3 regions of the Streptomyces similanensis genome follow, and region 1 is predicted to be linked to each of the others. Evidence: riboswitches for the same ligand, from Rfam matches in the RefSeq annotation. Region 1 holds a riboswitch; each other region holds the start of a gene.

What was found. Region 1 has a riboswitch for cobalamin ahead of ABEB07_RS01800 (ribonucleoside-diphosphate reductase subunit alpha). Riboswitches for the same ligand answer to the same signal wherever they lie in the genome.
Region 2: linked by a shared signal. The riboswitch ahead of ABEB07_RS21755 (cobalamin biosynthesis protein) and the one ahead of ABEB07_RS01800 (ribonucleoside-diphosphate reductase subunit alpha) in region 1 are both predicted to bind cobalamin.
Region 3: linked by a shared signal. The riboswitch ahead of ABEB07_RS12475 (CoA-acylating methylmalonate-semialdehyde dehydrogenase) and the one ahead of ABEB07_RS01800 (ribonucleoside-diphosphate reductase subunit alpha) in region 1 are both predicted to bind cobalamin.

What each region holds. Positions count from the first base shown of each region.
Region 1 covers NZ_BAABKC010000006.1:27,895-37,391, reverse strand. The annotation lists gene ABEB07_RS01800 (ribonucleoside-diphosphate reductase subunit alpha) at 1-1,789, opposite strand, end outside; cobalamin riboswitch at 1,911-2,047, opposite strand; gene ABEB07_RS01795 (GNAT family N-acetyltransferase) at 2,110-2,616, opposite strand; gene mctP (monocarboxylate uptake permease MctP) at 2,790-4,418, opposite strand; gene ABEB07_RS01785 (DUF3311 domain-containing protein) at 4,415-4,678, opposite strand; gene ABEB07_RS01780 (GntR family transcriptional regulator) at 4,856-5,620, opposite strand; gene nagB (glucosamine-6-phosphate deaminase) at 5,908-6,693, opposite strand; gene ABEB07_RS01770 (sensor histidine kinase) at 7,517-8,983, shown strand; gene ABEB07_RS01765 (WhiB family transcriptional regulator) at 9,219-9,476, opposite strand.
Region 2 covers NZ_BAABKC010000064.1:49,916-59,412, forward strand. The annotation lists gene ABEB07_RS21740 (putative cobaltochelatase) at 1-1,256, opposite strand, end outside; gene cobN (cobaltochelatase subunit CobN) at 1,253-4,906, opposite strand; gene ABEB07_RS21750 (cobyric acid synthase) at 4,903-6,435, opposite strand; gene ABEB07_RS21755 (cobalamin biosynthesis protein) at 6,432-7,460, opposite strand; cobalamin riboswitch at 7,565-7,705, opposite strand; gene ABEB07_RS21760 (hypothetical protein) at 7,989-8,219, opposite strand; gene ABEB07_RS21765 (inorganic phosphate transporter) at 8,254-9,497, opposite strand, start outside.
Region 3 covers NZ_BAABKC010000037.1:239,991-249,487, forward strand. The annotation lists gene ABEB07_RS12455 (SAM-dependent methyltransferase) at 1-598, shown strand, start outside; gene ABEB07_RS12460 (glycosyltransferase family 2 protein) at 595-1,305, shown strand; gene ABEB07_RS12465 (GNAT family N-acetyltransferase) at 1,342-1,896, shown strand; gene ABEB07_RS12470 (nucleotide exchange factor GrpE) at 1,975-2,907, shown strand; cobalamin riboswitch at 3,058-3,231, shown strand; gene ABEB07_RS12475 (CoA-acylating methylmalonate-semialdehyde dehydrogenase) at 3,422-4,945, shown strand; gene ABEB07_RS12480 (acyl-CoA dehydrogenase family protein) at 4,952-6,100, shown strand; gene ABEB07_RS12485 (enoyl-CoA hydratase/isomerase family protein) at 6,097-7,164, shown strand; gene mmsB (3-hydroxyisobutyrate dehydrogenase) at 7,161-8,057, shown strand; gene ABEB07_RS12495 (enoyl-CoA hydratase) at 8,054-8,833, shown strand; gene ABEB07_RS12500 (short-chain fatty acyl-CoA regulator family protein) at 8,924-9,497, opposite strand, start outside.

The sequences.
Region 1 (9,497 bases):
CCGCCCACCGCTCGGGCCAGGTCAGGGACACGTCGTAGTGGTCGGGGTGCAGCACGCCGCGGGCGGTGCGGGTCTTCTCCCAGGCCGGCAGCGGCCCGTGCCGCTCGGCGAGGTCGGCGGACGCCTCGTAGGCGGCGAGCATGATCCGCTCGGCGATCCGGGTGGACAGGGCCTTCGCCTCGGCGGAGTCGAAGGGCAGGCGCAGCTTGAAGAAGACGTCCTGGAGGCCCATCATGCCCAGGCCGACCGGCCGCCAGCGGGCGTTGGAGCGGCCCGCCTGCTCGGTCGGGTAGAAGTTGATGTCGACCACGCGGTCCAGGAAGGTCACGGCGGTGCGGACGGTCTCGTCCAGCCGCTCCCAGTCGATGGCACCCTCGCTCCCGTCGCTCCCGTCGTCCCCGGCGCGCACGAACGCGCCCAGGTTGACCGAGCCCAGGTTGCACACCGCGGTCTCGCCGTCGTCGGTGACCTCCAGGATCTCCGTGCACAGGTTCGAGGAGTGAATCACGTGGCCCGGCTCGGCCGTCTGGTTGGCGGTGCGGTTGGCGGCGTCCTTGAAGGTCATCCAGCCGTTGCCGGTCTGCGCCAGGGTGCGCATCATCCGGCCATACAGCTCGCGGGCCGGCATCGTCTTCCTGGCCAGGCCCTTCGCCTCGGCCGCGCGGTAGGCGGCGTCGAACTCCGCGCCCCACAGGTCCACCAGCTCGGGCACGTCCGCGGGCGAGAACAGCGACCACCGCGCGTCCTCGTCGACCCGGCGCATGAACTCGTCCGGGATCCAGTGCGCCAGGTTCAGGTTGTGGGTGCGGCGGGCGTCCTCGCCGGTGTTGTCCCGCAGCTCCAGGAACTCCTCGATGTCGGAGTGCCAGGTCTCCAGGTAGACCGCGGCCGCGCCCTTGCGCCGGCCGCCCTGGTTCACGGCGGCCACCGAGGCGTCCAGGGTCTTCAGGAACGGCACGATGCCGTTGGAGTGGCCGTTGGTGCCGCGGATCAGCGAACCGCGCGAACGGACGCGGGAGTAGGCGATGCCGATGCCGCCGGCGTGCTTGGAGAGGCGGGCGACCTGGTGGTAGCGGTCGTAGATGCTGTCCAGCTCGTCCTGCGGGGAGTCGAGCAGGTAGCAGGACGACATCTGGGGGTGCCGGGTGCCGGAGTTGAAGAGCGTGGGGGAGGAGGGCAGGTAGTCGAGGCGGCTCATGAGCCCGTAGAGCGCCGTGACCTCGTCCACGGAAGGGGCGGTGTCGTCCTGTGCGAGGCCGCTCGCCACCCGCAGCATGAAGTGCTGGGGCGTCTCGATCACCTTGCGGGTGATCGGGTGCCGCAGCAGGTAGCGGCTGTGCAGGGTGCGCAGGCCGAAGTAGCCGAAGCGGTCGTCGGCGGCCGGGTCGACGGCCGCGTCGAGCCGCGCGGCGTGCAGCCGCACGAACGCGGCGGTGCGGTCCGCGACCAGCCCCTCGCGGTGGCCGACCGTGATCGCCTCGGTGAAGCGGGTGACGCCCTGCGAGGCGGCCTCGGCGCGGATGGCGAGGGTCAGCAGCCTGGCCGCCAGCCGCGAGTAGGCGGGGTCCTCGGAGATGAGCCCGGCGGACGCCTCGGTGGCCAGCTCGCGCAGCTCGGCCTCGTCGGCGTGCGCGGAGCGGCCGCGCAGCGCGGCGGCGGCGACCCGGCCGGGGTCGGCGTCGGGGAGGTCGGCGGTCAGCTCGGTCAGGGTCCGCAGCAGCGCGGCACCGGGACCGTCGGTCTCCAGGCGGTGGACGACTGAAGCCGGATCCGCAGGCGCGATGGTCACTTGGGGCTCTCCCTCGCTCGGCACGGGGCCTCGCCGAGGGCATGCGGCAGTACACGAGCGCACGCGGCGTCGCGTCCACCGGCCCATTCCACGAGGCCCGGACGTCGGCACCCGGACCGGACGGCCGGGCGCACTGTCGACAGGTCCTCGGACTGACGCACGTACCCGGCCATAAGGGCACATGTGTACGTGTACACCGTTGCGGGACAGTTCCGGATTCGCACCGGATTCCCCTGCGACGACAGCGAGCACGAGCATACATCTTGTGCCGGGTGAGGGAGCCACCCCCATATGTAGTGTCGTGGTGACTGCGCAGCGTGTCAGAGGTGCAACGCGTAGGTGAGCAGGGAGAGGTCCAGGAGGTCCGGCAGGGGCTTCCAGTCGCGGTCGGGGGTGCGCGCGAAGCCGAGGCGCTCGTAGAGGCGGTGGGCGGCGTGCATCGTCGGCTGGGTGGACAGGACCAGGCGTGCGCACCCCGAGGTGGCCCGCGCACGGTCGACACAGGCCCGTACGAGCGCCTCCCCGACGCCCCGGCCGCGGGCCGCGTGATCGACCGCGAGCATCCGGATCTCGGCCTCCCCGGGTCCGGCGATGTCGGCCATGGCGCCGCCCGACGGCACGAAGGCGACCGCGCCGAGCACGCCGCCGTCCCGCACGGCCACCAGCACCTCGGCCGCGGCGGCCCGCCCGGCCACGTCCCGCAGCACCCCGAGATACGCGTCGTCCTCCCCGAAGTCGAGCAGCCCGTCCCGCAGATAGGCCCGAGCGGTGATCTCCCCGACCACCCCGTACTCCGCGGGCTCGGCCCGCCGCACCACGATGTCCATGTGCGGAGTCTGCCGCAGTTGCACGACGGCGGACCGCTGGTTTTCCGGCGCCGTGAGGCCGCCCGGGGCCGTCCGGGGCCGTGCCCACGGCATCCGTCCGGAGTCGTGGCGCACGGGGACGGCGAAGGGCCGCCGGAGAGTGCTCCGGCGGCCCTTCAAGCGTCCGTGCGGGATCAGTGGGCGCTGCCGGCCGTGGCCGGGGGCAGCTCCACCGCGACGCCGGGGTCGCCCGCGTCCTTGACGTAGTCCTCCGGGCTGGTCTCGTCGACGCCCTCGGGCGCCTTCAGCGCCCGCAGGACGAAGGTCAGGACCACCGTGACGACCACGTTGAGCACGAACGCCGTCAGGCCGATGTAGCCGATCTCGCCGATGCCCGGGATCTCCTTGGCCGAGCCGCCGAAGTGCTTCTGGGTCGGCGAGGCGACGCCGTAGGCCGCGAGCGTGCCGTAGACCATGCCGACCGCCCAGCCGGCGAGCAGCGCCCAGCGGTGGAACCAGCGGGTGAACAGGCCGCCCACTAGCGCCGGGAAGGTCTGGAGGATCCAGATGCCGCCCAGCAGCTGGAAGTTGATGGCGACCGTCTTGTCCATCGTCAGGACGAAGACCAGCGCGCCCACCTTCACCAGCAGCGACACGATCTTGGAGACCTGGGCCTCCTGCTTCGGCGTGGCGTCCTGCTTGATGAAGTCCTTGTAGATGTTGCGGGTGAACAGGTTCGCCGCCGCGATCGACATGATGGCGGCCGGCACCAGCGCGCCGATGCCGATGGCCGCGAAGGCCACGCCCGCGAACCAGTCCGGGAACATGTCCTCGAACAGCTGCGGGATCGCCAGCTGCCCGTTCTGCACCTTCACGCCCGCCGCGATCGCCATGAAGCCCAGCAGCGCGAGCAGGCCCAGCATCAGCGAGTACAGCGGCAGGATCGTGGTGTTGCGGCGGATCACCTCACGGCTCTTCGAGGACAGCGTCGCGGTGATCGAGTGCGGGTACATGAACAGCGCCAGCGCGGAGCCCAGGGCGAGCGTGGCGTACGTCCACTGGTTCGCCTCGCCGGGCACGACCGCGCCGCGCGGTTTGCCGGTGGCCGGGTTGGTCTGCGCGAAGGCGTCGCCGGCCTTGGCGAAGATGTCGTCGAAGCCGCCCAGCTTGATCGGGATGTAGATGATCGCGACCGCGATGACGATGTAGATGAGCGCGTCCTTCACGAACGCGATCAGCGCCGGCGCGCGCAGCCCCGAGGAGTACGTGTACGCCGCCAGCACGCCGAAGGCGATCAGCAGCGGCAGGTCCTTGACGAACCAGTTGGTGTTCTCGCCGCCGCCGACGCCCATCACGTCCAGCACCGCCTGGATGCCGACCAGTTGCAGCGCGATGTACGGCATGGTGGCGAGGATGCCGGTGAGCGCCACCGCCAGCGACAGGCCCTTGGAGCCGAACCGCCCGCGCACGAAGTCGGAGGTCGTCACGTACCCGTGCCGGTGCGAGACCGACCACAGGCGCGGCAGGAAGGTGAAGATCAGCGGGTAGACCAGGATCGTGTACGGCACCGCGAAGAAGCCGGCCGCGCCGGTCGCGTAGATCGCCGCGGGCACGGCCACGAAGGTGTACGCCGTGTACAGGTCGCCGCCGAGCAGGAACCAGGTGACCCAGGTGCCGAACGACCGGCCGCCCAGGCCCCATTCGTCGAGGCTGTGCTCGTTCTCGGCGCGGCGCCAGCGGGCGGCGAGGAAGCCCATGGCGGTGACCAGGACGAAGAAGAAGATGAAGACGCCGAGCGCGACGCCGTTGACGCCGTCCTTCATCGCGCCGCACCGTCCTTCCGGGTCGCGCGGGCGCGCTGGTCGTGCTGCCAGAGCCGGTGGGCGAGCACCGTGAGGATCGTGGAGATGATCACCCACAGCATCTGGTACCAGTAGAAGAACGGGATGCCGATGAACGCCGGGTCGGTCTTCGCGTACGAACCGACCCACAGCATCGCCACGAACGGGGCGACGAGGCAGAGGCCGATGACGACCCGCACGGGCGTCACCGCCCCTCCGCCGGCTCCTGAGGCATCTGACATGTGCGGCTCCGTCCCCTCGCTGACCCAGACCATCGGTGCGATGCGCAGGCAATCTAGGTCACGGCGCCGAGGAAACGGAACCCCTTGTCCGCATACCGGTTGACGTCCGCCGCGCACGGCCGGCCGGCGCGGTCGAACGGACTCGGCCGGGTCCGGCCGGCGGCCCGGTCCGCCGGGTCAGTCCACCGGGCGCTTCAGGCGCGCGACGAACTTGTAGCGGTCGCCGCGGTAGACCGAGCGCACCCACTCCACCGGCTCGCCCGCGCGGTCCAGCGAGTGGCGGGACAGCAGCAGCATCGGCAGGCCCACGTCGGTGCCGAGCAGCCCGGCCTCGCGCGGGGTGGCCAGCGAGGTCTCGATGGTCTCCTCGGCCTCGGCGAGGTGGACGTCGTAGACCTCGGCGAGAGCGGTGTAGAGGGAGGTGTACTTCACCAGGCTGCGGCGCAGCGCCGGGAAGCGCTTGGCCGACAGATGGGTGGTCTCGATGGCCATGGGCTCGCCGTTGGCCATCCGCAGCCGCTCGATGCGCAGCACCCGGCCGCCGGCCGTGATGTCGAGCAGCTCGGCGAGCCGGTCGTCGGCGGTGATGTAGCCGATGTCCAGCAGCTGCGAGGTCGGCTCAAGGCCCTGGGCGCGCATGTCCTCGGTGTAGGAGGTGAGTTGCAGCGCCTGGGAGACCTTCGGCTTGGCGACGAAGGTGCCCTTGCCCTGGATGCGCTCCAGCCGGCCTTCGACCACCAGTTCCTGGAGCGCCTGGCGCACGGTGGTGCGCGAGGTGTCGAACTCGGCCGCCAGCGTGCGCTCCGGCGGCACCGGCGTCCCGGGCGCCTGTGTCCGGGTCATGTCGAGCAGATGCTTCTTCAGACGGTAGTACTTGGGCACGCGCGCGGTACGGACGGTCGCCCCACCCTCGTTCTCCGCACTGCTGACGTCGGTGCTCATGCTCCGCCTTCCCGGCTCGGGTGCCGAAGCGGCCGACATCCCATCGGCCACGGCTCACATCGTGGCACGGCTTCTCGCGCCGGGTGCTCACCCGCACGCTCCGTGATCTCCTCTGTATACCGCCGTGACCCAGGCTGGTCTAGTCCAACGTCCGACATGGGGACGGCGTCCCGCGGGGCCGGGCGGGCGGCGGGCGGGAGCCGGGGCGGCCCCGCCGGAGGCGACGGACGACGGCGCCGGCCCCCGCTGCGGGGCCGGCGCCGGTGCGTCCGGGGCGGCGGCGCCGCTCAGACGCCCTGCCACTCGGGCTTGTTGGCGTAGGTGTGGCGGAAGTAGTCGGCGAGCTTCAGCTTGCCGGCGGCGGCCTCGTCGACGACCACCGTGGCGTGCGGGTGCAGCTGGAGCGCCGAGGCCGGGCAGACCGCCGCGACCGGGCCCTCGACGGTCGCGGCGACCGCGTCCGCCTTGCCCTCGCCGGTCGCCAGCAGCACCAGGTGCCGGGCCTCCAGGATGGTGCCGATGCCCTGGGTGATGACGTGGTGCGGCACCTGGTCGACGTCGCCGTCGAAGAAACGCGCGTTGTCCACCCGGGTCTGCTCGGTCAGCGTCTTGATCCGCGTCCGCGAGGCGAGCGAGGAGCACGGCTCGTTGAACCCGATGTGCCCGTCCGTCCCGATGCCCAGCAGCTGGAGGTCGACGCCACCGGCCTCGGCCAGCGTCCGGTCGTACGCCTCGCAGGCCGCCTGCACGTCCTCGGCGGTGCCGTCCGGTCCGAGGAACGCCTCCATGCCGATGCCCAGCGGCTCCAGCACCTCGCGGCGCAGTACGGAGCGGTAGGACTCGGGGTGGTCGGCGGGCAGTCCGACGTACTCGTCGAGCTGGGCGATCCGGGCCCGCGAGGCGTCCGCCGCGCCGGAGCGCACCTTGGCCGCCAGCGCCTCGTAGACGGGGAGCGGGGTGGAACCCGTGGCCACGCCGAGCAGCGCGTCGGGCTTGCGCCGCAGCAGCCGCGCCATGGCCTCGGCGATGAGCTCGCCGCCCGCTGCGGCGTCCGGAACGATGACAACTTCCACGCTGGGCCTGCCGATCTGAGGAGAACCGAAGAGAGGACCGGACCCGGTCGAGGGGCCTGTGGTTTAGACCAATCTAGCAGAACGGCCCTTGCGGGGCGCGGGCTCCGACGCCCCCGACACACCGTTCCGACGACGTATCGATCAAGGTCTCCCGGGCCGGTCCGGCTCGGGAGACCGGGCCGGACCGGCGGTGCGGCGATCAAGGACGCCCGCGGCGGACGTACGGCCGGGGAGCGGCGGGTGTGCGGCGGCGCGCAAGCGGCGCGCGGGGGCGTGAGAGGGGGGCGGCCGGGGGACTCGCGGAAATTGCCACCGTCCGGCGGCCCCGCGGCCGAGCCGGGCGGGCTAGGCTGCTCCCCGGTGACGTTCCGGCGTCCGGCCGGTGACCGCATCCGACCCGTACCGGTCCGTCCGATCGGCGGGAAGGGCCGGGAAGGGCCGAGAAAGGGCGACGAACACCGCCCCGCTCATGGACAGGCACAAGTGGTCTAGTCCAGAATCGAGGAGAAGTCCTCGAACGGCGGACCGCGAGCGGCACCGCCCGCGAGCGACACACGAACGCACGAGCCTCCGTCCTCCCCGCACAGGAGGACGGACCGAGGAACCGGTGCTCTCTGCCCTGACTGCTCCGGCTCCTCATCCTTCGGCCGACCGGGACCGCACACCCCACGGCCGATATTGCTCCGGGCTGCGGTGCCGGGAGGGCTGAGGGTCCCTCTCAGGCGCCGCGGCCCGCGGGTGTCTCCGGAGCCGTTCCGTGGCCGCGCGGCCCGATATTTCGAGACCGTACAAACCCCCGGGTACGCTCGCAGACGTGCCCTCCATGAACGAACTCGTACGCCAGCACACCGCGCTCGACGACTCCGACCTCGAGTGGCTCCACCTGCTGGTCTCGGAGTGGCAGCTGCTCTCCGACCTCTCCTTCGCCGACCTGGTCCTGTGGGTCCCCACCCTCGACGGCACCCGCTACGTCTCGGTCGCCCAGATGCGCCCGAACACCGGCCCGACCTCCTACCAGGACGACATGGTCGGCCACCTCGTGCCGCGCGGCCGCCGCCCGATGCTGGACGCGGCGCTCGACGAGGGCCGGATCGTGCGCGAGGGCGACCCGGAGTGGCGCGAGGAGGTCCCGGTCCGCGTCGAGTCCATCCCGGTACGGCGCGAGGGCCGCGTCCTCGGCGTCATCGCGCGCAACACCAACCTGCTCACCGTGCGCACCCCGAGCCGGCTGGAGCTGACGTATCTCCAGAGCGCCTCCGACCTGGCGCAGATGATCGCCGCCGGAACGTTCCCCTTCCCGGACCAGCAGGTCGACATGGACGCCTCGCCGCGCGTCGGCGACGGACTGATCCGGCTGGACGCGGACGGCGTCGTCCAGTACGCCTCGCCGAACGCGCTCTCCGCCTACCACCGGCTCGGCCTCGCCTCCGACCTGGTCGGCCACCACCTCGGCGAGGCGACGGCCGAACTGGCCCCGTCCCGCGCCCCCGTGGACGAGGCGCTGGTGAAGCTGGCCAGCGGCTGGGCGCCCCGCGAGTTCGAGATCGAGGCGAGCGACGGGGTGATCCAGTTCCGGGCCATCCCGCTCAAACCCAAGGGCACCCGCATCGGTTCGCTGGTGCTGCTCCGCGACGTCACCGAACTGCGCCGCCGCGAGCGTGAGTTGATCACCAAGGACGCGACGATCCGGGAGATCCACCACCGGGTCAAGAACAACCTCCAGACGGTGGCGGCCCTGCTCAGGCTGCAGGCCCGGCGGATCGGCTCCGAGGGCGGACGGGAGGCCCTGGAGGAGGCCGTGCGCCGGGTCGGCTCGATCGCCATCGTGCATGAGACGCTGTCTCAGAACTTGGATGAGCGGGTGGAGTTCGACGAGATCGCCGACCGGGTGCTGGCGATGGTCGCGGAGATCTCGCCGGGCAAGGTGACCGGCCGGCGCACCGGCCGGTTCGGCATCCTGGACGCCGAGGTGGCCACGCCGCTGTCCATGGTGCTCACCGAGATCCTGCAGAACGCCCTGGAGCACGGCTTCCGGGAGGGCGACACCGGCACGGTCGAGGTCTCCGCGGTCCGCGGCGGCACCTCCCGCGAGTCCCGGCTGCTGGTCACCGTCCAGGACGACGGGGTGGGCCTGCCCGAGGACTTCGACCCGCACCGCTCGGGCAATCTCGGCCTCCAGATCGTACGAACCCTGGTCGAGGGGGAGTTGGGCGGTTCCTTCGACATGGTCCCGGCCCCGGACCGCGGTACGCGCGTGATCCTGGACCTCCCGGTCGAGGCCCACAAGTAACCGGGCCAGCGTCCGGGCCGTCGGGCCACGCCGGTGGGCCGCGGCAGGCGCACGGCAAAGAGCCCCGGACCTCGAAAGGTCCGGGGCTAGTCGCTTCGTGCTTCCCCGTCGCGGGACGCCTCCGCTCGAAGAGCGGGGGGCCACCGGGGGGTACTGCGCGCTGCGGCTCGGGGGCGGGAGATGCGTACGCGCTGTACGCGCCGCCAAGCTCAGGCTGTCAGCGGGGTGGCTGTGGTCAGGCGGAGGCCTGACGAGCCCGGTTGCGGGCGGCGCGGCGCTTCATCGCGCGGCGCTCGTCCTCGCTGAGACCACCCCAGACGCCGGAGTCCTGACCGGACTCGAGCGCCCACTGCAGGCACTGCTCGATAACCGGGCAGCGACGGCAGACGGCCTTGGCTTCCTCGATCTGCAGCAGCGCAGGACCGGTGTTGCCGATGGGGAAGAAGAGCTCGGGGTCTTCCTCGCGGCAAACGGCGTTGTGACGCCAGTCCATGGCTGCTACCTCTCCTTGGTA
Region 2 (9,497 bases), on a different contig from region 1:
ACGCTCAGCACCTTGGTGCGGAACGGCTCCGCGGCCCGTACGGCGGACTGCTCGCCGCCGCCCGCCCCGGACGGCTGCGGCTCCCCGCCCTCGCCGGCCTCCGGCCGCGCGGCGGCGTCCCCGCCCCGCGGACCGCCGTCCTCGGGCGCGGGCTGCCCGCCCCCGCCGCCGGGCCCGTCCGGACCGGGGTCGGGGTCCTCGTCCTGCGGGCCCCCGTCGTCTCCCTCGCTCCCGTCGCCCTCGGAGCCCTGGAACTCCTGGAGCGTGTCGTCGAGCTTGTCCTCGTCCAGACCGGGCGCGTCGAAGGGGTTGCGCCGCCGCCGGTGCGGCAGCGCCAGCAGCGCGGCCTGCCGCACGTCCTCGGCGAGCACGTCGGTCCGCCCGGCCCACGCGGCCAGCGCGGTCGCCGTGCGCGCCATCACGATGTCGGCGCGCATGCCGTCCACCTCGAACGCCGCACAGGTCGCCGCGATCTGCCGGAGCGCCCCGTCACCGAGGCGCACCTGAGGCAGCAGCGCGCGGGCGGCGGTGATCCGCTGCCGCACCGCGGCCTCCTCGTCGGCCCAGCGCGCGGCGAAGCCGGCCGGATCGTCGTCGTAGGCCAGCCGCCGGCGCACGACCTCCACCCGCTGGTCGGGCTCGCGCGAGGCGGCGACCTCGACGGTCAGCCCGAACCGGTCGAGCAACTGCGGCCGCAGCTCGCCCTCTTCCGGGTTCATGGTCCCCACCAGCAGGAACCGTGCCGCGTGCCGTACGGAGACGCCCTCGCGCTCCACGTACGAGGCGCCCATCGCGGCCGCGTCGAGCAGCAGGTCGACCAAGTGGTCGTGGAGGAGGTTGACCTCGTCCACGTAGAGGATGCCGCGGTGGGCGTCGGCGAGCAGGCCGGGCTCGAACGCCTTGACGCCCTCGGCGAGCGCCCGCTCGATGTCCAGCGCGCCCACGAGCCGGTCCTCGGAGGCGCCGACCGGCAGCTCCACCATCCGCGCCGGCCTCGACTCGAACGCCCCCGGCTCGTGCGGCCCGTCCGGGCACGCCGGGTCGGGCGCGTCCGGGGCGCAGGAGAAACGGCACCCGGCGACCACGTCCACCGCGGGCAGCAGTGCCGACAGCGCGCGCACGGCGGTGGACTTCGCGGTGCCCTTCTCGCCGCGCACCAGCACCCCGCCGACCGCGGGGGAGACCGCGTTCAGCAGCAGCGCCAGGCGCAGGTCGTCCTGCCCGACGACGGCCGTGAACGGAAACGGGGTACTCACTTGTCGTCGCCCTCCAGATCGCCTTCCAGCTCCAGGTACGTGGCCCGCAGCCGCTCCAGGGTGTCCGCGTCCGGCTCCGCCCACAGCCCCCGGTCGGCGGCCTCCAGCAGCCGTTCCGTGATGCCGCGCAGCGCCCACGGGTTGGACTTCTTCATGAAGTCGCGGTTCTCGGCGTCGAAGACGTACTCGGCGCTGAGCTTCTCGTACATCCAGTCGTCCACCACGCCCGCGGTGGCGTCGTAGCCGAAGAGGTAGTCGACGGTCGCCGCCATCTCGAAGGCGCCCTTGTAGCCGTGCCGCCGCATGGCCGCCATCCAGCGCGGGTTGACCACCCGCGCCCGGAACACCCGGTGCGTCTCCTCGCCCAGCGTGCGGGTCTTCACCTGGTCGGGGACGGCCGAGTCGCCGACGTACGCCTCCGGGCTCGTGCCCGTCAGGTGCCGGACCATGGCGACCATGCCGCCGTGGTACTGGAAGTAGTCGTCCGCGTCCACCAGGTCGTGTTCCCTGGTGTCGACGTTCTTCGCGGCCACCGCGATCCGCCGGAACGCCGTCTCCATGTCGCCGCGCGCCGCCCGCCCGTCGAGCCCGCGCCCGTAGGCGTAACCGCCCCACACCGCGTACACCTCGGCGAGGTCCGCGTCCGAGCGCCAGTTGCGGGCGTCGATCAGCGGCAGCAGGCCCGCGCCGTACGCGCCCGGCTTGGAGCCGAAGATCCGGGCCGTGGCGCGCCGCCGGTCGCCGTGCTCGGCGGTGTCCTCGTCGACGTGCGCCCGTACGTAGTTGGCCTCGGCGCTCTCGTCCAGCTCGGCCACCGTCCGCACCGCGTCGTCGATCAGCCCGACCACGTGCGGGAACGCGTCCCGGAAGAAGCCGGAGATGCGGACCGTGACGTCGATGCGCGGCCGGCCCAGCTCCTGGGGCGGAACCACCTCGAACCCGGTCACCCGCCGCGAGGCGTCGTCCCAGACCGGGCGGCAGCCGAGCAGCGCCAGGATCTCGGCGATGTCGTCGCCCTGGGTGCGCATCGCGGAGGTGCCCCACACCGTCAGGCCGACGGACTTCGGGTACGCGCCGGTGTCCTGGAGGTAGCGCTGCACGAGGGAGTCGGCGAGCGACTGGCCGACCTCCCAGCTCAGCCTGGACGGGATCGCCTTGGGGTCGACCGAGTAGAAGTTGCGGCCGGTCGGCAGGACGTTGACCAGACCGCGGGTCGGCGAGCCGGACGGGCCGGCCGGCACGTAACCGCCGTCCAGCGCCCGCAGGATGTTGCCGATCTCGTCCGTGGTGCGGGCCAGCCGCGGCACCACCTCGGTGCAGGCGAACTCCAGCACGGCGACCGCCTCGGCGAGTTCGGCGCCCAGCACCTCCCGGACCAGCGCGGTGCTCTCGGCGGCGGCCCAGCCGCGCGCCTCCATGCCCTCGGCGAACCGCCGGCACAGCTGCTCCAGCAGGTCGATCGCGTCGGCGGCCGACCGCGACGGCCCCGCCACCAGCTCCGTCAGCTCCGCCGGTACCTTCGCCGGGGCGCCCGGCTCGGCCAGCAACTCCTTCTCCACCAGATCGAAGTGGGCCGCCAGCGAGGCCCGCAGACCGGGCAGCGCGTTCGCCTTCCCGCCCCACACCTGGGAGGCGCGCAGCACCGCCAGGACCAGGTTCACCCGCGCCTCGCCGACCGGGCCGCCGCCCAGGACGTGCAGGCCGTCGCGGATCTGCACGTCCTTGATCTCGCACAGGTAGCCGTCGATGTGCATGACGAACTCGTCGAACGCCTCGTCGTCCGGCTGCTCGTTCACGTGCAGGTCGTGGTGGAGCTCGGCGGCCTTCACGAGCGTCCAGATCTGGGCGCGCACGGCCGGCGCCTTGACCGGGTCCAGGTCGGAGACGAGGGCGTACTCGTCGAGGAGCTGCTCCAGCTTGGCCAGGTCGCCGTAGGTGTCGGCGCGGGCCATCGGCGGGACGAGGTGGTCGACCACCGTGGCGTGGCCGCGCCGCTTGGCCTGGGTGCCCTCGCCGGGGTCGTTGACGATGAACGGGTAGATCAGCGGCAGCTCGCCGAGGACCGCGTCCGGCGCGCAACCGGCGCTCAGGCCCAGGCCCTTGCCCGGCAGCCACTCCATCGTGCCGTGCTTGCCCATGTGCACGATCGCGTCGGCGCCGAAGCTCTCGTCCAGCCAGCGGTAGGCCGCCATGTAGTGGTGCGAGGGCGGCATGTCGGGGTCGTGGTAGATCGCGATGGGGTTCTCGCCGAAGCCGCGCGGCGGCTGGATCATCACCACGACGTTTCCGAACCGGAGCGAGGCCAGCACGATGTCCTCGCCGTCCACGTACAGCGAGCCCGGCGGCTCGCCCCACGCCTCGGTCATCGCCGCGCGCAGCTCCGGGTCCAGCTTGTCGAACCAGGCCCGGTAGTCGGCGAGCGGCGCCCGCGCGGGCGCGGCGGCCAGCTGCTCCTCGGTCAGCCACTCCACGTCGTGGCCGCCGGCCGCGATGAGCCGGTGGATCAACTCGTCGCCGTTGTCGGGGTAGTCGGTCAGCGTGTACCCGGCCTCGCGCAGCGCGTCCAGGACGCGCACCGCCGAGGCGGGGGTGTCCAGGCCGACCGCGTTGCCGACGCGCGAGTGCTTGGTCGGGTACGCGGTGAAGACGAGGGCGACCTTCTTCTCGGCGTTCGGCTTGTGCCCCAGCCGGGCGTGCCGTACGGCGATCCCGGCGACGCGGGCGGCCCGCTCGGGGTCGGCCACGTACACCGGCACGTCGTCCGGGCCCTGCTCCTTGAAGGAGAACGGCACGGTGATCAGACGGCCGTCGAACTCGGGGATCGCGACCTGCATCGCCGCGTCCATCGGGGACAGGGCGGCGTCCGACGCGTCCCAGGCGGCCCGCGAGGAGGTGAGGCAGAGCCCTTGCAGCACGGGCACGTCCAAGTCGGCGAGCGCGCCGATGTCCCACGCCTCCTCGTCACCGCCCGCCGACGCCTGCGAGGCGTGCGTGCCGCCGGCGGCCAGCACGGTGGCGACCAGCGCGTCGGTCCTCGCCAGCAGCTCGTACAGCGCCGGGTCCGCGCCGCGCAGCGAACCGCAGTACACGGGCAGCGCGTTGGCGCCGTGCGCCTCGATCGCGTCGCACAGGGTGTCCACGAAGGCGGTGTTGCCGCTCAGGTGGTGGGCCCGGTAGAAGAGCACGCCGACGGTCGGCCGGCCCGCCACGAGATCGCGCTCGCCGTGGACGCCGTACTCCGGCATCTTCCGGGGCTCCTCGAAGCCCTCGCCGGTCAGCAGCACGGTGTCGGACAGGAACCGGGCCAGCTCGGTGAGGTTGGCGGGGCCGCCCTCGACGAGGTAGCGCAGCGCCTCGGCCACCACACCGGCCGGGACGGACGACTCGGCCATCAGCTCCGCGTCCGGCACCGACTCGCCGCCCAGCAGCACGGTCGGCACCCCGGACGCCTTCAGCGCGGCGAGCCCGTCCTCCCAGGCCCGCTTGCCGCCGAGCAGCCGTACGACGGCGACGTCCGCGCCGTCCAGCAGCGCGGGCAGCTCGCCGGCCACGTCCACCCGGGTCGGGTTGCCGATCCGGTAGGAGGCGCCGGAGGCCCGGGCCGCCAGCAGATCGGTGTCGGCGGTCGACAACAACAACACTGTGCTCATGCGGGCGCTCCCGGTGGAATGAAAGGCAGTCCTTGCGGCGCGCCGGACTCGATGAGCCGCCACAGCGCGTCCGTGTCCGCGTGCTGTTCGATCAGGTCGCCGAGCCGGTCCAGCTGCGCTTCGCGCAGCGCGGCGAACGAGGTGTCCGGCGCGGGGATGAAGCGGCGGCCCGCGGCGGCGGCCACCTCGCGCAGGAACGCGCGCCGGAAGCCGTCCGACTCCAGCGAGCCGTGCCAGTGCGTGCCCCACACCGCGCCGACCCGGCAGCCGTCCAGGCTGTGTCCATCGTCATCGCAGATGAACGCGTCTCCGCCCTCGACGGTGGCCACCCCGTGGTGGATCTCGTACCCCTCGACCGGCTCGCCGAGGGCCCGGCCGGCCGGCCGGGTGAGGGTCTTCTCGCGGGCGAACCGCACCCGCACGGGCAGCAGTCCGAGGCCGTCGACCGCGCCGGCGCGCGACTCGACCTCGTCCTCGATGCGCTCGCCGAGCATCTGGAAGCCGCCGCAGACGCCGAGCACCGGCCGTCCCTCGGCGGCCCGGCGCGCCAGGGCGTCCGCGAGGCCCCGCTCCCGCAGCCACCGCAGGGCGCGGACCGTGCCGCGGGTGCCGGGGACCACGACCAGGTCCGCGTCGGCCAGTTCCTCCGGGCGGTCCACGAACCGCACCACGACGCCCGGTTCGGCGGCCAGCGCGTCCACGTCGGTGAAGTTGGACATCAGCGGGATCGCGCACACGGCGACGCGCAGCACGTCCTCGCCGACCGGCGGGGCGACGACCGACTCCCGCACGGCGCCGCGCAGGGAGACCCGGAGACCGTCCTCCTCGTCGATGCCGAGCCCGTGCCGGAACGGCAGCACGCCGTAGGTGTGCCGTCCGGTCAGCCCGCGCAGCATGTCGAGGCCCGGTTCGAGCAGGGTGACGTCGCCGCGGAACTTGTTGACGAGGAACCCCGCGACCAGCTCCTGGTCCTCGGGGGACAGCAGGGCGAGGGTGCCGAAGAAGGAGGCGAAGACGCCGCCGCGGTCGATGTCGCCGACCACGAGCACCGGCAGCCGCGCGCCGCGCGCGATGCCCATGTTGACGATGTCGGTGCGGCGCAGGTTGATCTCCGCCGGGCTGCCCGCCCCCTCGCAGATCACCGCGTCGTACGCGCCCCGCAGCTCGGCCAGGCAGTCCAGCACGGTGCCCAGCAGTTTCTGCTGGCGCCCGCCGTGGTAGCCGCGGGCGCTCAGCTCGCCGACCGGCTTGCCCAGCAGCACCACCTGGCTGCTCTGCTCGCCGCCCGGCTTGAGCAGCACCGGGTTCATCAGCGCGGTCGGCTCGATCCGGCACGCCTGCGCCTGCATGGCCTGCGCCCGGCCGATCTCGGCGCCCTCGCGGGTGACGAAGGAGTTCAGGGACATGTTCTGCCCCTTGAACGGCGCGACCTTGACGCCCTGGCGCACCAGCCACCGGCAGATCCCGGCCGTGACGACGCTCTTCCCGGCGTCGGAGGTGGTTCCGGCGACGAGCAGACCGCCGCTCATGAGGTACGTCCCTTCGTCACGGGGGTGCGCGGGCGGCGACCGCCGCCCGGTGCGGGGGCCGAACGGAGGCCGCTCGCCGCCGGGGTGCGCGGGAGACGGGCGCCCAGCAGGCGCGCGCCGGCGCAGGCGCCGAGCGCGAGCCAGCTCACGCGCCGGGAGAGGCGTACGGCCCGGTCGATGTCGGCCGCCCGGACGGCGCGTCCGCCGCCGTTGAGCACCGGCCGGTGCTCCACCCGCCCCGCGTACGACAGCGTGCCGCCCAGGCGCACGCCGAGCGCCCCGGCGAAGGACGCCTCGACCGGCCCGGCGTTGGGGCTCGGATGCCGGCCGGCGTCGGCGCGCCAGGCCCGTACGGCCCCGCGCGGATCGCCGCCGGCCACGGTGGCGAGGACGGCGGTCAGCCGCGCGCCCGGCCAGCCGGCCACGTCGTCCAGCCGGGCGGAGGCCCAGCCGTAGCGCAGGTGGCGGGGCGACTTGTGGCCGACCATCGCGTCGAGCGTGTTGACCGCGCGGAACCCGAGCAGACCCGGCACGCCCGCGACGGCGCCCCAGGTGAGCGCGCCGACCACCGCGTCGGAGGTGTTCTCGGCGACGGACTCGACCACGGCGCGGGCGATCCCGTCGGCGTCCAGCGCCTGCGGGTCGCGCCCGCACAGGTGCGGCAGCCGCGCCCGGGCGGCCTCGATGTCGCCGGACTCCAGCGCGCGGCCGATGGCGCGGGCCTCGTGGGCCAGCGAGGTCCCGCCCACGACGGCCCAGGTGGCGACGCCGGTCAGGGCGGCGGAGGCGGTGGGGGAGGTGCGTACGGCGCGGGCGGCGACGGCGCCCAGCGCGGCGGCGCCGCCCGCGCACACCGCGGTGTGCAGAGCGCCCCACCCGCGGTGGTCCCGCCACAGCACGCGTTCCACGGCGCCCGCGGCACGGCCGAACGCGGCGACCGGGTGCCCGCGGCGCGGATCGCCGAGGAGGAGGTCGCCGAGGAGGCCGGCGGCGGCGCCGTACGCGAAGACGCGCTCGGCACCCATCGGGTCAGCCCGCCGCGAGGACGGTCAGGGGGTCGTCGCTGGTGACTCTCGGTCGGCAGCCGCGCATGGCGATATGTCCTCACTCAGGGTGTCCACGCCCTGGTTCGACGAGACCGGCGGTGAGAGTTCCTGGCTCCCGGGGGTTTCCTCCCCGGTCACAGTGGCGGGACCGCGCCGGATTCGCACCGGGCTTCCTCTCCTGCCGCCGTACATGGCCCCGGCAGTCCACCACGCCCCGCGAACACCCGTCAACTTGCCGTTGACCTGCGTCGTACGACTGAGATGAGGCCCACACCGGCCCCGCGCGACGGCGTGCCCCGGCGTGCCCCGGCGCGCGCCCGCGCACCCGTCGTCCCGCGCCTCCCACCCCGCCGCTCCCGCACCTCCCACCCCTTCGACGCGGGCCCGCCCCGGACAAGGCTCCGCCCCGCGCGGGCCGCTGGGTGGCGGTCCCTGCACGGGGCGGGGGAGGAGGCTGAGGGGCCGGTCGGGGCGGCGGCGTCGGCCGCGGCGGTGACCGGCCCGGGGTCAGCCCTTGCCCATGATCAGGTAGATGCCGTAGCCCACCGCGGCGGCGCACGCCGCGAAGCAGACGTAGGCGCCGGTGACGGCGAGCGTCCCGCCGCCCGCACCGGTGGCCACCGCCCGCTCACGGCGGGAGAGGCCGGCGATGCCGAGGGTGAACAGGGCCACCAGGCCCACGGTGGCCACGAGGCTGACGCCGAAGACGGAGCCGAGGGCTGCCCAGTCGATCTTCATGGTGATGCTTCCTTGGGGGACCGGTGTGCGGGACTCAGACGGTCGCGGCCGGCGGTACCGCCGCGCTCGCGGGGGTCGCCGACGGCGTCGGGTCGATACGGGGCGCGGACGCCGGCGCCGGGATGGTCGCCGCGAGGTCCTCGGTGAGCAGGCCGGCGGCCGTGGCCGGGACCGCGCCGAGCGGGGCGGCGAACGCCGCGGCGGGGGCGCCGACGGCCTGGGCCGGGATCCCGGGGACCGGGGCGGCCGGGGGCGGCGCCACGGCGGCGATCGCCTGGGTCACCACGCCGGCCGGCTCCTCGGACCCGGCGCCGGTGACGTTGGTGTGGTCGACGACCTGGCGGCGGGAGATCTTCCAGATCGCCGCGGAGGAGGCGACGAGGAACACGGCGACGAGCGCGGTGCCCCAGTCGCCGAGGCCCGTCACGGCCTCCGCGCCCGCGCCCACCAGCGCGGCGGCGGGCAGCGTCAGCACCCAGGCGATGGCCATCCGGCCCGCGGTGGACCAGCGGACCACGCCGCCCTTGCGGCCCAGACCCGCGCCCATCACCGAACCGGAGACGACGTGCGTGGTGGACAGGGAGAAGCCCAGGTGGGAGGAGGCCAGGATGGCGGCGGCCGAGCTGGTCTGGGCGGCGAAGCCCTGCTGCGGCCGGAGGTCGGTCAGGCCCGAGCCCATGGTGCGGATGATGCGCCAGCCGCCGATGTAGGTGCCGGCCGCGATGGCCAGGCCCGCGCAGAGAATCACCCAGGTGGGAGGGTTGGAGCCGGGGGCGATGGCGCCGCCGGCGATCAGGGCGAGGGTGATGATGCCCATCGTCTTCTGCGCGTCGTTGGTGCCGTGGGCCAGCGAGACCAGACCGGCGGAGGCGATCTGCCCGACCCGGTGGCCCTTTTCGGCCGCCTTGCCGTTCGCCCCGCCGTCGCCGTTCCCGCCGATGGCATACGACAGCCGGGTCGCGGCCAGCGCGGCCAGGCCCGCCACGATCGGGGCGGCGACGGCCGGGATCATGACCTTGGTGACCAGCACGTCGCCGTGCACCGCGCCGATGCCGGCGGAGGCGACGGTGGCGCCGATCAGACCGCCCATGAGGGCGTGCGAGGAGCTGGAGGGGAGCCCGACCAGCCAGGTCAGCAGATTCCAGAGGATCGCGCCGACCAGGGCGGCGAAGATGACCTCGGGACGGATGCCGGCCTCGTCGACGAGGCCCTTGGAGATCGTGTTCGCGACCTCCACGGAGAGGAAGGCGCCCACCAGGTTCAGCGCGGCCGACATGG
Region 3 (9,497 bases), on a different contig from region 1:
CTTCGAGGCCATGTACCGGGACGCCCCGGACCCCTGGAGACTGGCGGAGCGCTGGTACGAACGCCGCAAGTACGACCTGACCGTCGCCGCCCTGCCCCTGCCCCGCTATCGGCGGGCCTTCGAACCGGCCTGCTCGGTCGGCGAGTTGACCCACCGCCTGGCGCGGCGGTGCGACTCCGTGCTCGCTTGCGACCGCGTCGGGTCGGCGGTCGAGACGGCCCGGCACCGCACCCGCGACCTGGCACACGTGGAGATCCGCCGGATGCTGCTGCCCGAGCAGTGGCCCGAAGGCTCCTTCGACCTGATCGTCCTGTCCGAGTTCCTCTACTACCTGCACGACACGGCACTCGACCGGCTGCTGGAGCTGGCGGTGCGGTCGCTGGAACCCGACGGCACGCTGGTCACCGTGCACTGGGACCACCCGGTGGCCGAACACCTGACGACCGGCGCCGGCATCGCCCGCCGTGTCGCCGCCCTGCCCGGCCTGGCCCTGCTCGCCGACCACCGCGAGGAGGACTTCGTCCTCCAGATCCACCAGAGGACCGGCCCCGAGGGGCGCCGGCCCTCCTCGGTCGCCGCCCGGGAGGGCCTGGTGTGAGCATCGAGACGGTCGCCGTCGTCATTCCGGCCCACGACGAGGAAGCCCTCCTGCCGGCCGCGTTGGCGGCGGTCGCGGTCGCCGCCGGCCATCCCGACCTCGCCGCCGTCCGGGTCCGCACGGTGGTGGTGGCGGACGCCTGCCGGGACCGCACCGCGCGACTCGCCCGGACCGCCGGAGCGCTGACCGTCGTCACCGACTCCCGCAACCCGGGACGCGCCCGGGACGCCGGTGTCCGGCACGCGCTGGCCCGGTACGCCGGACGCGGGGGCGGCGTCTGGATCGCCACCACCGACGCCGACAGCACCGTGCCGCCCGACTGGCTGGCGTACCAGCTGGCCCGGGCCCGGGAAGGCTGGCAGGCGGTGGTCGGCACCGTCGTCCTGCCGTGCTCCTCGCCGCTGGCCGCGCCCCACCGTGCGCTCTACGAGACGAGCCGCCCCACGGACGGCACCACGTGGCATCACCCGCACGTGCACGGCGCCAACCTGGGTGTGCACGCCGCCGCCTACCTGGACGTCGGCGGCTTCGCACCGTTGGAAACGGGCGAGGACCGCGCGCTGGTCGACGCCCTGGAACACCGGGGCCACCGGGTGCTGCGCACCGCCCTGTGCCCGGTCCTCACCTCACCCCGTCTGCACGCCAGGGCCCGCGACGGCTTCGGCGCCTACCTGGCGGCGATGCCCCGCGCGGCGACCACGAGTTGACCCGTGTTATCGCATCGCGTGATACACCTCCATGTCATGGACGATCTGGTGACCGAGCGGCTCGTGCTGCATCCGATGACCGTCGGCGAAGCCGAGCGAGTGGTGGCGGGCGAGCCGGCCGGCGGCGCCCGATGGGCGTCCGGATACCCCACCGACGGGGACGTGTTCGCCGCCGAGCGCTTCCTGAACGCCTGCGCGAGCACCGGTGCGCCACAGCCGTTCGGCGCCTACGAGATCCGTCGCCGCGAGGACGGCCGGGCGATCGGCGGCCTGGGCTTCCACGGACCCGCGGCCGCCGACGGCAGCGTCGTGATCGGCTACGGCCTCGTCCCGGCGGCCCGAGGCAAGGGCTACGCCTCCGAAGCGCTGCGCGCCCTGCTGCTGTTCGCCCGGTCACGCGGCGTCACCCGCGTGCAGGGCGACGCCGACCACGACAACATCGCCTCCCAGCACGTCATGACGGCAGCCGGCATGCGACCGGCCGGACAGGACGAACGCGTCAGGTACTTCGAGATCACCTGGCCCGGCACGACCGCCGAGGAGGAGCGAAAGGCGGTACCGCCCGGACGCCGTCGGCGTAGGAACGGCTGACCTCACCGGCGCGCGTCCGTCGGGCGACTGCCCCCGGCCACCGAGCCGGTCCGCCCTGGATGCCGCTACCCTGCCCGGATGGATGAGGAGCGGCAACCGGTGATGGATGAGGAGCGGCAACCGGTCGACGCCTACGAGCTCTTCGTGGCGCTGCGGGACCACGGAAGCGCCCCGGATGCCTTCGAGACGGTGGTGACGCCGTGGCTCGCACGCGCCTCGCCCGGCTATCCGGCTCGGCTGGCGAAGGCCGCGCAGTGCCTGTGCGATGACGGCTTCGACGGGCCGGCGACTCTCCGCGAGGACATGAGCTGGGAGTTGTACGCCCTCAGCCGGGTCAGCGACGTGCTGCTGCTGGCCCAGCAGCCGCCTTACGAGGCGGGAGGCGAGGTGCCTTGGGCCCACCGGCTGCACCCGCTCGATCAGTGGCCGGCGCTCGGCCTGGAGCAATACCTGCGCCTGTTCGCCCGGTTGGGGCTGGTGGCGTTCGAGGAGACGGGCACGTTCGACCCCTTCCTGCACGAGATCGTGGAGGTCGAGCAGGCGGCGGACCCCAAGGAGCCCGTGCGCGTCACGGAGGTGGTCTGGCCCGGTCTGTGGCTGGGGCCGCTGCTGTTCAGCCGTGCGGGAGTGCGTGTCCGGGCCGGTGCGCGGCACGCGGAGCGCGGCGTGGCCGACCGCTCCCCGCTCTACTGGACCTTCCTGCGCCGCCACCGGCCGACGGTGGACGAGTCCCACGGATGGGGCCACAACTCACAGTGGCGCACCGGCTTTCGCCTGGACCTGCGGACGCAGGCGGGCAGACGCGTCAACGCGGACGGACACCAGGACATCGACGACGCCGAAGGGAGCCTCGGCCCCAACGAGGCGCTGCTGACGCCGGCCGAGCGCCGTGAACTGGTGCGCCATCGCTGCCTGCTGCGCCCACCCGAGAACGCGGCCGCACTCGCCGCGGACGCCTCCTGGGAGGCGGACCTCTACCCGTTCGACTGGCGGCTCCCTGCCTCCGAGTAATCCGGTCGCGCGCCCCGCCGACCCCGCGCCGCGTCTCCGGCCGACCGCACACGGCCGCCGCCCTCTCGGCTCTCCCGCAGGCGCGGGGCGAGTGCGGTCATCCACAACGCCGCCCGCGGGGATGGATTTACTAGGACGCCCAACTATATAGTCGTGACCAAGGCCCGCGGTGCAGGGAAGCCGGTGTGATTCCGGCACGGTCCCGCCACTGTGACCGGGGAGTACGCCGTCGAGCGGTACGCCACTGACGAGCTGGATGTCGGGAAGGCGGACGGCGCGCGCTGATCCGGGAGTCAGGATACCGGCCGCGGGATGTTCCGTGTTTTCCACGAGGATGGAGCTGACACGCATGGCACCGGTGTGTACCCACGACCCTGGTGAGCCCGCCGTCTGACGGGGCTTTCGGCCATACGCGATCTCGTGCCCCCGGCACCCGTCCGTACGCCACCCGTGTGCGGACGCGGGCCCGGGCGCGCCATCCCGGATCCCTCCTTCCTGACGAGAGCAGGCAGTCATGGCCCGCGAGCACGAACGCGCCCCCGTGCGCGAGTTGACGCACTTCATCGGCGGCAAGCACACCCCGGGAACATCGGGAGCCCACGGCGAGGTGTACGACCCCAACACCGGCGAGGTCCAGGCCCTGGTGCCCCTCGCGAACCGCGCGGAGACCGAGGCGGCGATCGCCGACGCCGTCCGGGCCCAGCCGGAGTGGGGCGACTGGAACCCGCAGCGCCGCGCCCGCGTCCTGCTGAGGTTCCTCCAGCTGGTGGAAGGAGAGCGGGACGCGCTGGCCCGGCTGCTGTCCGCCGAGCACGGCAAGACGGTCGCCGACGCGCACGGCGACCTCCAGCGCGGCCTGGAGGTCGTGGAGTTCGCCGCCGGCATCCCGCACCTGCTCAAGGGCGAGTTCACCGACAACGCCGGCACCGGCATCGACGTCCATTCGCTGCGCGCCCCGCTGGGCGTCGTCGCCGGCATCACCCCGTTCAACTTCCCGGCCATGATCCCCCTGTGGAAGGCCGCCCCCGCGCTGGCCTGCGGCAACGCCTTCCTCCTCAAGCCGTCCGAGCGCGACCCTTCGGTACCGCTGCGACTCGCCGAACTCTTCCTGGAGGCGGGTCTGCCGCCCGGCGTCCTGAACGTCGTCAACGGAGGCCGCGAGAGCGTCGACACCCTCCTCGAAGACCCCCGTGTGGCGGCCCTCGGCTTCGTCGGCTCGACTCCGGTCGCCGCGCACGTCTACGCCACCGCCGCCGCCCACGGCAAACGCGCCCAGTGCTTCGGCGGCGCGAAGAACCACATGATCGTGATGCCCGACGCCGACCTCGACCAGGCGGTGGACGCCCTCATCGGCGCCGGATACGGCTCGGCCGGCGAACGCTGCATGGCGATCTCCGTCGCCGTCCCGGTCGGCGAGGAGACCGCCGACGCGCTCGTGGCCCGGCTCAAGGAGCGCATCGGCACGCTGCGCATCGGCCGCGGCGACGACCCCGAGGCCGACTTCGGCCCCCTCGTCGGCCGGGACGCCGTCGACCGGGTCCGCTCCTACGTCGACCTGGGCGTCGAGGAGGGCGCCGAACTCGTCGTGGACGGACGGGACTTCGTACTGCCCGGCCACGAGAGGGGCTTCTTCGCCGGAGCCTCCCTCTTCGACCGGGTGACTCCTTCGATGCGCGTCTACCAGGAGGAGATCTTCGGCCCCGTCCTCTGCGTCGTACGCGCCGCCGACTACGAGGAGGCCCTGCGCCTGCCCAGCGAGCACGCCTACGGCAACGGCGTGGCGATCTTCACCCGGGACGGCGACACCGCCCGCGACTTCACCCGGCGGGTGAACACCGGCATGATCGGCGTCAACGTGCCCATCCCGGTCCCGGTCGCCTATCACACCTTCGGCGGCTGGAAGCGGTCCGGCTTCGGCGACCTCAACCAGCACGGACCGGACGCCGTCCGCTTCTACACCCGCACCAAGACGGTCACCTCGCGCTGGCCCGCAGGACTGCGGGAAGGCGCCAGCTTCACGATCCCCACGATGGGTTGAGCCACGATGACCAGCACCCTGCTCACCGAGGACCAGCAGGCCCTCGTCGAGACCACCCTCGACTTCGCCCAGGACCACCTGGCCCCGCACGCCCTGGACTGGGACCGCGACAAGCACTTCCCGGTGGACGTGCTGCGCAAAGCGGCCGGACTCGGCCTCGGCGGCGTCTACGTCCGCGAGGAGTCCGGCGGCTCCGGACTCAGCCGCGCCGACGGCGTCCTCGTCTTCGAGACCCTGGCCACCGGCTGCCCGGCCATCGCCGGCTACCTCTCCATCCACAACATGGTCGCCTGGATGATCGACCACTACGGCGACGCCGCCCAGCGCGAGCGCCGGCTGCCGCGGCTGTGCGCGATGGACGACCTGGCCAGCTACTGCCTGACCGAACCCGGCGCCGGCTCGGACGCCGCCGCCCTGACCACCCGGGCCGTCCGCGACGGCGAGGAATACGTGCTCACCGGGGTCAAGCAGTTCATCTCCGGCGCGGGCGCCTCCCAGCTGTACGTGGTCATGGCCCGCACCGGCGGCGAGGGCGCCGACGGGGTGTCCGCGTTCCTCGTGGACAAGGACGACGCCGGGCTCTCCTTCGGACCCGACGAACGCAAGATGGGCTGGAACGCGCAGCCCACCCGCCAGGTCGTCCTGGACCGGGTGCGGGTGCCCGCCGACCGGCTCCTGGGCCGCGAGGGGCAGGGCTTCCGGATCGCCATGAACGGCCTGAACGGCGGCCGCCTCGGCATCGCCGCCTGCTCCCTGGGCGGCGCCCGCAGCGCACTGGACCGCAGCCTCGCCCACCTCGCCGACCGGGAGGCGTTCGGGCAGCGGCTGCTGGACGCGCAGGCGCTGCGCTTCCGGCTCGCCGACATGGCGACCGAACTGGCCGCCGCCCGCGCGCTGGTGCGGCAGGCCGCCCAGGCCCTGGACCGCGGTGATCCGCAGGCGGCGTACCTGTGCGCGATGGCGAAGCGGTTCGCCACCGACACCGGATACTCCGTCGCCGACCGGGCGCTCCAACTGCACGGCGGCTACGGCTACCTCAGCGAGTACGGCATCGAGAAGATCGTCCGCGACCTGCGGGTGCACCAGATCCTGGAAGGAACCAACGAAATCATGCGCGTCATCGTGGCCCGCGGTCTGACGGAGGCGTTCGGATGAGCGACGTCGTGCTGCGCACACGGGGCCGCGCCGCCCACATCACCCTCGACCGGCCCAAGGCCCTGAACGCCCTCACCCACGAGATGGTGCGCCGCATCGACGCCGCGCTCGCCCAGTGGGAGCACGATCCGGCCGTGGAGACGGTCGTCGTCAGCGGCGCGGGGGAGCGGGGTCTGTGCGCGGGCGGTGACATCCGTGCCATCCACGACGACGCCCGTTATGGCGACGGTTCGGCGGCCGAGGCGTTCTGGCGCGACGAGTACCGGCTCAACGCCCGGATCGCCCGCTACCCCAAGCCGTACGTCGCCCTCATGGACGGCATCGTGATGGGCGGCGGCGTCGGCGTCTCCGCGCACGGCAGCGTCCGGATCGTCACCGAGCGCTCCCGGATCGCCATGCCCGAGACCGGCATCGGCTTCGTCCCGGACGTCGGCGGCACCCACCTGCTGGCCCTCGCCCCGGGCGAACTGGGCACCCACCTCGCCCTGACCGGCGCGCGGATCGGCGCCGACGACGCCCTGCTGTGCGGCCTCGCCGACCACTACATCCCCTCCTCCCACCTCACCGACCTCCTCACCGACCTCGCCGACCTGCCCGTGCACGACGCCCTGGAACGCCACGTACAACAGCCCGCGGAAGGCGAGTTGGCCGCCCGGCGGGAGTGGATCGACACCTGCTACGCCGCCGACACCGTCGAGGAGATCGTCGACCGGCTCCTCGCCCGGGGCGGTCCGGCCGCCGAGGAGGCCGCCGAGACCCTGCTCGCCAAGTCCCCGACCGCCCTCAAGGTCACCCTGGCGGCGCTGCGCCGGGCCCGCCGCCTCGGTCCGCTGGAGCGGGTCCTCGACCAGGAGTACCGCGTCTCCCGCGCCTGCCTGCGCGGCCCCGACCTGGTGGAGGGCATCCGCGCCCAGGTCATCGACAAGGACCGCGACCCGCACTGGTCGCCGCGGACCCTTGCCGAGGTCACGGAGGCCGACGTCGCACGCTTCTTCCTCCCCCTGGGCGAGCGCGAACTCGGGCTCGCCGCCGGAGCCGACACCACCGAGGAGGTGGTCTGGTGAGCCGGACCGTCGCGTTCGTCGGACTGGGACACATGGGCGGCCCGATGGCCGCCAACCTGGCCAAGGCCGGGCACCGGGTGCTCGGGCACGATCTGGCGCCCTCGGCCGTCGAGGCCGCCGCCGAGACCGGCGTCCAGCCCGTCGCGTCCGCGGCCGGGGCCGTCGCCGCGGCCGACGTGGTCCTCACCATGCTCCCCGCCGGCCGGCACGTCCTCGGCCTCTACGACGACGTCCTCGCCGCCGCCCGCCCCGGCACCCTCTTCGTGGACTGCTCCACCATCGACGTCGCGGACGCCCGCGCCGCCCACGAGCGGGCCGCCGCCGCGGGGATGCGCTCCCTGGACGCGCCCGTGTCCGGCGGGGTGGCCGGCGCGGAGGCGGGCACGCTCACCTTCATGGCGGGCGGGGGCGAGACGGAGTTCGCCGAGGCCCGGCCGCTCCTCGCGGTCATGGGCAAGAAGGCCGTGCACTGCGGCGGCGCGGGCGCCGGGCAGGCCGCCAAGATCTGCAACAACATGATCCTCGGCGTCTCGATGATCGCCGTCAGCGAGGCGTTCGTCCTCGGCGAGAAGCTGGGCCTGTCCCACCAGGCGCTGTACGACGTGGCCGCCACGGCGTCCGGCCAGTGCTGGGCGCTGAGCGTCAACTGCCCCGTCCCCGGCCCCGTTCCGGCCAGCCCCGCCAACCGCGACTACCGTCCCGGATTCGCCGCCGCCCTGATGGCCAAGGACCTGGGCCTGGCCGCCGACGCCGCCCGCGAGGGCGGCGTGCACGCGGAACTCGGGCTCCACGCGGCCGAGTTGTACGCGGCCTACGCCGAACAGGTCGGTGACTCGGAGGACTTCTCCGGCATCGTACGGACCATCAGGAACCGGAGCGGAGAAGCCACGTGAGCACGGACTACGAAACCATTCGCATCGAACGCAAGGGCCGCACCGCCCTGCTCACCCTCCACCGGCCCGAGGCGCTCAACGCGCTCAACCTCCAGGTGATGAACGAGGTCGTCGCCGCCACCGAGGCCCTCGACCGCGACCCGGAGTGCGGCTGCGTCGTGATCACCGGCTCGGAGAAGGCGTTCGCGGCCGGCGCCGACATCAAGGAGATGCGCCCGCACGACTACCTGGACATGTACCTCGCCGACTGGTTCGCCGCCTGGGACCGGCTCGGTCAGCTGCGCACACCCACCGTCGCCGCCGTCGCCGGCTACGCCCTCGGCGGCGGCTGCGAGTTGGCCATGCTCTGCGACATCCTGCTCGCCGCCGACACCGCCGTCTTCGGCCAGCCGGAGATCAAGCTCGGGGTGATCCCCGGCATCGGCGGCTCCCAGCGGCTGACCCGGGCCGTCGGCAAGGCCAAAGCCATGGAGATGTGCCTGACCGGGCGCACCATGGACGCCGCCGAGGCCGAGCGTGCCGGACTCGTCTCGCGGGTGGTGCCCGCCGACGAGCTGCTCGGCGAGGCGCTGGCGGTCGCCGAAACGGTCGCCGGCATGTCGCTGCCGGTGGCGATGATGGCGAAGGAGGCCGTCGCCCGCGCCTTCGAGACGACGCTGACCGAGGGCGTCCGCTTCGAACGCCGCCTGTTCCACGCCGTGTTCGCCACCGCCGACCAGAAGGAGGGCATGGCGGCCTTCGCCGACAAGCGGCCCCCGGCCTTCCGGCACCGCTGAACCCCGCGGACGACGTGGCCCCGGAACCGTTCCGGGGCCACCCGCGTCGCGAGACACCGCCAGGAGCGCGCGGGGAATGACCGCGGCCCGTCACACCCCGGTGCTCTCCACCGGATACGGCACATAGGCCCGCCGGTCGGGATCGACGGCCAGCCGGCCGCCCGCCGGCGGACGGGCCCGCTGCGCGCAGTCGCGGCGCTCGCAGATCCGGCAGCCGAGCCCGATCGGCGTGGCGGCGCGGGGATCGTCGAGGGCGACGCCTTCGGCGTACACGAGCCGGTGGGCGTGGCGCAGTTCGCAGCCGAGGGCGACGGCGAACTCGGCGCGCGGGGCGTGGTGCCCGAAACCGCCGCGGGTGAGGGTGCGCGCGATCCAGAAGTACTTCTTGCCGTCGGGCATCTCGGCGACCTGGGTCAGGATCCGGCCCGGCGCGGAGAACGCCTCGTACACCGTCCACAGCGGGCAGGTGCCGCCGAGCCGGGAGAAGTGGAAGTCGGTGGCGGACTGCCGCTTGGAGATGTTCCCGGCCCGGTCGACGCGCAGGAAGGAGAACGGCACGCCCCGCCGTCCGGTGCGCTGGAGCGTGCTCAGCCGGTGGCAGACCGTCTCGAAGCCGACCCCGAAGCGCGCGGAGAGCAGCTCGATGTCGTAGCGCACCTCCTCG